Regions from separate parts of the Mucilaginibacter daejeonensis genome, predicted to be linked through region 2. Evidence: riboswitches for the same ligand, from Rfam matches in the RefSeq annotation. Region 2 holds a riboswitch; the other holds the start of a gene.
The links. A riboswitch is a leader RNA that binds a small molecule or an ion and turns the genes downstream of it on or off. The one in region 2 is predicted to bind fluoride.
Positions count from the first base shown of each region.

Region 1: linked by a shared signal. The riboswitch ahead of LLH06_RS05110 (voltage-gated chloride channel family protein) and the one ahead of eno (phosphopyruvate hydratase) in region 2 are both predicted to bind fluoride.

Region 1 is NZ_CP086068.1:1,176,086-1,179,507, reverse strand. Features, by position in the region: gene LLH06_RS05115 (VIT domain-containing protein) at 1-916, shown strand, start outside; gene LLH06_RS05110 (voltage-gated chloride channel family protein) at 948-2,261, opposite strand; fluoride riboswitch at 2,289-2,355, opposite strand; gene LLH06_RS05105 (AhpC/TSA family protein) at 2,456-3,422, opposite strand, start outside.
Region 2 is NZ_CP086068.1:3,024,875-3,028,296, reverse strand. Features, by position in the region: gene LLH06_RS12820 (voltage-gated chloride channel family protein) at 1-97, opposite strand, end outside; gene eno (phosphopyruvate hydratase) at 112-1,389, opposite strand; fluoride riboswitch at 1,566-1,631, opposite strand; gene LLH06_RS12810 (P-loop NTPase fold protein) at 1,789-2,727, opposite strand; gene LLH06_RS12805 (patatin-like phospholipase family protein) at 2,850-3,422, opposite strand, start outside.

The DNA of each region.
Region 1 (3,422 bases), 1.8 Mb from region 2:
GATCAACATCAATTACCAGGCAACGGCTACCGATCATGTAAAACAGATCAGGGCGGCAGCACCGGCGGCACGCTATCAAAAATACCTCGAGTTACGTAAGGGCACTAACGGTGATCCTGTATTCTACTTCGATATGGCCGATGTATTTATTAAAACAGGCGACCGTGAACTGGGACTGCGCATTCTCAGCAACCTTGCCGAGTTGGACCTGGGCAGCTACGAGCTATACAAAATGCTTGGATACAAACTGAAAGAGCTTAAGGATCATCAGGGTGCTTTGTATGCCTTCAAAAAAGTGGCCGACCTACGCCCCATGGACCCCCAGAGCTACCGCGACTATGGCCTGGCATTAGAGGATGCGGGACAGCATCAACAAGCATTGGACGTGCTTTACGATGCCTTGACCAGGTTTTACACTGAGGATGCCGACAGCATGTATGACGGTATACAGGAAGTGCTCCTGTTCGAGATCGATCGCCTGATCAGTGCACATAAAGGCCAGCTGAACCTTAGCCAGATCGACCGCAAACTCATCAGGAACATGCCGGTAGATGCGCGCATAGTGATGAACTGGAACAAGAACAACACGGACATCGACCTTTGGGTCACTGACCCTAATGGGGAGAAATGCTATTATTCCCATCGTCAAACTGCTGCAGGTGGCCGCATCTCTGATGATATGACCAGCGGCTTCGGTCCGGAACAGTTTGTGCTGAAGAAGGCGACCAAAGGCACGTACAAGATCGAGATCGATTATTACGGTGATACGCAGGTCACCCTTTCGGGACCGACCACGGTGATGGCTGAATTATATACCCACTATGGCACTGCGCAAGAGAAGAAAGAGATCATTGTGCTTCAAATGAAAAAGGACGCCAAAGGAGGCGTATACATTGGCGACCTGGATATCAAATAAGTACCGGAGTGTTATCGTCTTCGCAGAACGATCACCACAAACCCTTACCTAAAGAGCCCTCCCCCTTGGGGAGGGTTTGGGTGAGTCGTCGTTGTGAACTGTAAATACCCACATCGCCGCTGAAATAAAAAGCAGTGAAGCAAGCTACGGCAAAAAGCAAGGCGTACTCACTGCCAAAAAGTTCGATACCCATTAAAGTGCAGGCCAGTGGTGTGTTGGTCGCTCCTGCAAATACAGCAATGAAGCCAAGTGCGGCAAACAGACTGACAGGTGCGTTGAGGATACCGGCCAGCGTATTGCCCAGCGTAGCACCGATGTAGAACAATGGCGTCACCTCCCCTCCTTTGAAACCGGTACCTAAAGTAATGGCAGTATAGATCAGCTTCCATAACCAACTGAAAAAATGTGCGCCGCCCTGCTCAAAGGCCGAAACGATGGTGACCGCGCCTGGATACTCGGCATCGACACCTAAGCTCAAATAGTCAGGGCGGCCTATGATCAGCGTTAGCAAAATAATGGTCACACCACCGGCTACCGGGATCAGCCAAGGTGTTTTAATGAAGGCAGTGGTAAACCTTTTAACCCCATGCACACATTGGGCAAATGTGTAGGCAGCCAGTCCGAACAGTGCCGACGCTAATACCACTTTGCACAGCAACCATAGGTTGACCGGGATGTGATGCCCATAGATCAACTGATCGGTGGTGGTGAAGTTGATATGGTAATGCGTATGCTGAACGCCCCAGGCAGCCACAGTGGCATCGCCGATGAGGGCGGCCATCAGGCAGGGCAACAAAGCATTGTATTGTATGCGTCCTATGGTAAGCACTTCCATAGCGAACACGGCACCTGCCAGCGGTGTACCAAATACTGCTCCAAAGCCTGCGGCTATCCCGGCGGTAAGTACTACACGTGTATTGGCCTCGTTCAGTTTGAAAAGGCTACCGATCCAATTGGCTAAACTCCCGCCTATTTGCACCGCGGTGCCTTCGCGACCTGCCGACCCACCGAATAGGTGCGTGATCACTGTGGTGATCAAGATCAGCGGGGCCATGCGTTTAGGTATGCCTGCACCGGGTCGATGTATCTCGTCGATGATGAGGTTATTGCCTTTTTCGGCCGAGGCGCCGTACCAGCGGTATAGGAAATGAATGACCACACCAGCAAGTGGCAGCAGGTATAGTAGCCAGGGATGTGCAAACCGGTAATGGATGGCCCAGCCCAGCAATGCCAGAAACAACGCTACTGCACTGCCTACCGCGATCGCCACCGGGATGATCACCATCGTCCAGCGCAGGAGGTAAAAAAGGATAGAAAATTTTTGAGTAGTGAAGTTCTTGAACATGAGCCTGCAATTTAATAAATGAATATTTATCGGGCAGGCGTCATCAGCTTTTTACAGCGGTTCAATTAGGCGGAACACCATCGCCTTTGCGTACATAAAGGTAAGAAAAAGCTTTTATTCAAATAAAAAGCGACCTCTGAGATGCATCCTATTCAGAGATCGCTTCGTTTCTCGCGATGACGGCAGTATACTATCTACTCGCTCTTTTTAGCGGCATGACCGGCAAAGATCTCGATCAACTTATTCTCCAGGTCGGCACCACGTAAGTTCTTGGCCACGATCTTGCCGTTCGGGTCGATCAAGAAGTTCTGCGGGATGCTTTGCACAAAGTACAGTGCTGCGGCCTCGTTGTTCCAGAATTTAAGGTCTGACACATGGGTCCAGGTCAGTCCATCATCTTTGATCGCTTTTAACCAGTCATCCTTGCCGGTCTGGCGGTCGAGGGACACCCCTAAAATGGTGAACTTTTTATCCTTGTACTTATTGTACACCCTTACCACGTTCGGGTTCTCCTGGCGGCAAGGGCCGCACCATGATGCCCAAAAATCGATCAGCACGTAATTGTCTTTACGAAATTTAGATAAGGTGACCGGTTTACCTTCCGTATCATTCATGGTGAAATCTGGAGCTACCGAACCGATCGCCGTAGCTTTTAAGACAGCGAACGAAGCTTTAAGTTGCGAACCTGCCGGTGAGTTCTTCAATTCGTCTGACAGGCCATTATAAAGTGGCTCGATCACGTTCACATCGGCCGAAGGACCGCCCATAGAGCTCAGCGCCATCAGGCTCAAATAGCTGTAAGGGTGCGATACGATGAACTCCTTGATCAGCGCCTCACGTTTGGTTTGCAGAACCTTGAACCGATCTTGCATGGTATTTTGGTATACCGGCGAACGCTGCTGTTCTGGTGAGGCCGACCTTATTTCGGCATACAACTTTTCTGACTGTGCATAAAGCGGCGCGATCATAGCCGTGATCTCTTCATTATCCTCGTTGATCTTGGAGCCCGATATCTTGGCTTGTGAGACCGAATCGGTACCGGTGATGAAGATATTGCCTTTTTCTAAATACAGATTCAATACATCATCTGTCCTTTTAAAGCCCGTAAAGCCGGTACCCCGGTGGTCAATGATCATCATAGCGCTGGTAGGTGTCGCAATC
Region 2 (3,422 bases):
TACTTCCGATAGCGACAGCTACCGGAAGTATAAGCAAGCTCCACCTGATCAGTTCTTTAACGATCCGGTAGCGCTCCGAGGTGATAAGGGCTTTCATATCCTGATCTGCTGCTACCGTTTAAAAGTTTCGATCCCTGCAAAACGGGCCTTGCTACCCAGTTCCTGTTCAATGCGTAAAAGCTGATTAAATTTGGAGACCCGCTCCGAGCGGCAGCCACTTCCCGTTTTAATATGCCCGGCATTGGTGGCTACCACCAGGTCAGCGATGGTCGTGTCCTCGGTTTCACCGCTTCGGTGGGAGATGAAACAATGGTAGCCGTTCTGCTGCGCCAATGCTACAGCTTGTAAGGTCTCTGATACCGTGCCTATCTGATTAAGCTTGATCAATACGCTGTTCCCGATACCACGATCGATGCCTTCCTGAATGATCGAAGGGTTCGTGCAAAAGATATCGTCGCCGACCAATTCCACTTCGCTGCCCAGCTGATCGGTCATGATCTTCCAGCCATCCCAGTCATTTTCGCCCAAACCGTCTTCTAAAAGCACGATAGGATAGGTTCGGATCCATTTTGCCCATAGATCGACCATCTCTTCCGAAGTATAACGCTGCTGGTCACTTTTGTACATTTTGTAATGACCATTATCCCACATTTCACTGGTAGCCGGGTCCAGGCAAACAGAGATATCCTCGCCGGGTTTGTATCCGGCTTTCTGAATAGCTTGCAGGATCACTTCGATGGCCTCTTCATTAGAGCGGAGGTTGGGCGCAAAACCACCTTCATCGCCCACACCGGTATAATAGCCTTTGTCAGATAATAGCTTTTTTAATGTATGGAATACCTCTTCTCCCATGCGGATACTTTCTTTAAAGTTCGGCGCATGGTGCGGGGCGATCATGAATTCCTGAAAATCCAGGTTATTGTCCGCATGCCGACCACCGTTGATCACGTTCATGCATGGGACCGGCATCACATAGGTATCGCGCTCGATAAGCTGACGGTAAAGGGGAATCTTTTTGGATACAGCGTTGACCCGCGCAAAGGCGATCGAAGCGGCCAGAATGGCGTTAGCGCCTAACCGAGCCTTATTAGGTGTTCCGTCCAGGTCGATCAGCATTTTGTCAAAGGCTGCCTGATCCGCAAACGCAGAGCCGATAACCGTGCGCTTAACTTCCTGATTGATTCCAGCTACTGCTTTTTCAACGCCCTTGCCCTGATAGCGGCTTTTGTCGCCGTCGCGTAGTTCCACCGCTTCTTTCTCACCAGTGCTGGCACCCGATGGTGAGATTCCCCTTGCTGTGAATCCATCTTCTAGAGTGATCTCCGCTTCAACGGTCGGATTACCTCTTGAATCCAAAACTTCCCTAGCCATAATGTTCTTGATGTTCATTTTATGTTGTTTTTAAAAGTTTAAATCGTATGGATAAAACCATGAACTATTGCCGGAACAATGAGCAGGGAGGTGACCTGATTAGATGCGAGACGGGATAGAAAGGGATCTAAGTACCGCTGATCATTCACCTACAATAATGTTCACGACAAGACCTGCAAGGTTTCATCTATGCTTTAATTGTAGGCGTCATCAGCACGAGGCGGTTATTTTGAACGGAAGACACCATTTCCGTTTAGATCGTAACAAATAACAAACCATTTGTTTTTAAAAAAATGATCGTTTTTATTTTGCGCCTAAGTAACGCGGTATCCCACTGCCGGTAACCAATCGATTTGAATTTGACAGGGATATAATCATAGGCTTAGAAATATAGCATCCCCCTTTTTTCACGGAATATTATCGCATGATATAAAAAGAGGGGGCATCCTCAAACAGGTGATCGTTAAAAATGGTCATTGGAGAGTTGTCTAATAATTGGTTGATTCGTTCAAAGTCGTCAGTATAGGTCTTTTTGGTGAACAAACTACCGGCCAAGCCAGCTTCCCTGATAAATTTATTAAAAGAAGAATCTGTCCGGCTCAGTTTACGCGAATAATCAACGATTAGGTTAGCAATACGAGGATTGAGTTCATACAATTTAGCTGACAACTGGTCAAAGAAATCTCGCTGGATGTTCGCGGCACCTTCTGAGCTCCATGGATTGTAATCCAGTACCTCTGTTTTAGCCGGGTCAAGGTGGATTTTGATTAGGTTGATAAAGGAAGTCTTGCCACTGCCATACTCACCGAGTATGCCGATGGCAAAGGACCTACAATTGGAAGTAACGCTGACCCGGCGGGCAATTTCTGCTACGACGGACGAACGTTGAAATGTATCCTGATTATCAGATTCTATGGCGCGTTCTTCAATGAAGCTTTCCGGCTGCGGCTCATGACTTGCGCCTGCTCGCGGTTTGAAAAGATGAATAATAACAGGGGCGGTCAATGCCGCCGCAACGAAGTCCCAATTTTTTAACCAGTGGAAAAGAGTGGAAGGTTGAAAATGCCAATAGTCATCACTGCGCATAAGAGCATAAAATAGCATCGTAAGCAAAGCAACAATCGTGTTGAATTTTCGGCTGCCGTAATGGTAAAGCCAGGCGGCAATGCTTGCGCAAAGAATGATCAGCACAATCTCATGGAATGTTGTATTGTCATAACGTGATACGAGATGCTTAACCAAGAGTGTATCGAGTATGCTGTAGACCGGCTGGCGGAAAAACAAAAAGAAAGCAAGGCAGCAGAAAAGCCACAGGGCAAAGGGATAATTCTTTTTAAACGCTAACTTTGGTTTCATTGGCTGCTGGTGTCAAGGTAGTGCAAATATATGCGGCTCAACTTCATTTTTTCGCCACGGTGTTTGAACAACTTGCAATAACTTCACATTGTCATTGAAAATGGATAAAACTCACAAACTCGTTAGCTGTTACTTGTTGCTGTCAACAAAGATGGACAATACAAGCGAACCTGTAGTTCGGTCAAGTTAGCCGCGTGAATGATCATGTCTTTAACTAATTGCGGTTTGATGCGGGTTAGATTGGTACCGATCCGGCGTATCGTTTGTAGCCGTTCGGGCGTAAGCGAATGAGCATTGATCTCTGCAAACTGGCAGCGTTTTTCCAAATGCTGGATAATATCTGACTTATATAGTTTTGGCGTATCTAACCAAGCAGCTGGTAATTCGTGTGCTTCTGAAAGTGTTGCTGGTATATTTTTATTGACCAATCCATCATAATAACCAGATATGCATCCCCCCAAGTCCCAACCTAAGGATAGATAAGCGATTTCCCGGCCGTGCTGATTTTGGTAGACATTCTGGATCATCTGAAAATTTTTGATACGCACCATGAACGTATCGACTGTCCGCAGCAACAAAGTCAAGGTGCTGTTATAGAGTTTGGCAAAAGGCAGTTTGTTGCCAGCATCGCTAACTACCACTATATCGCAGGCATAAGAACTATTGCCTTGCGTGATTTTATGTATGCCTTGACT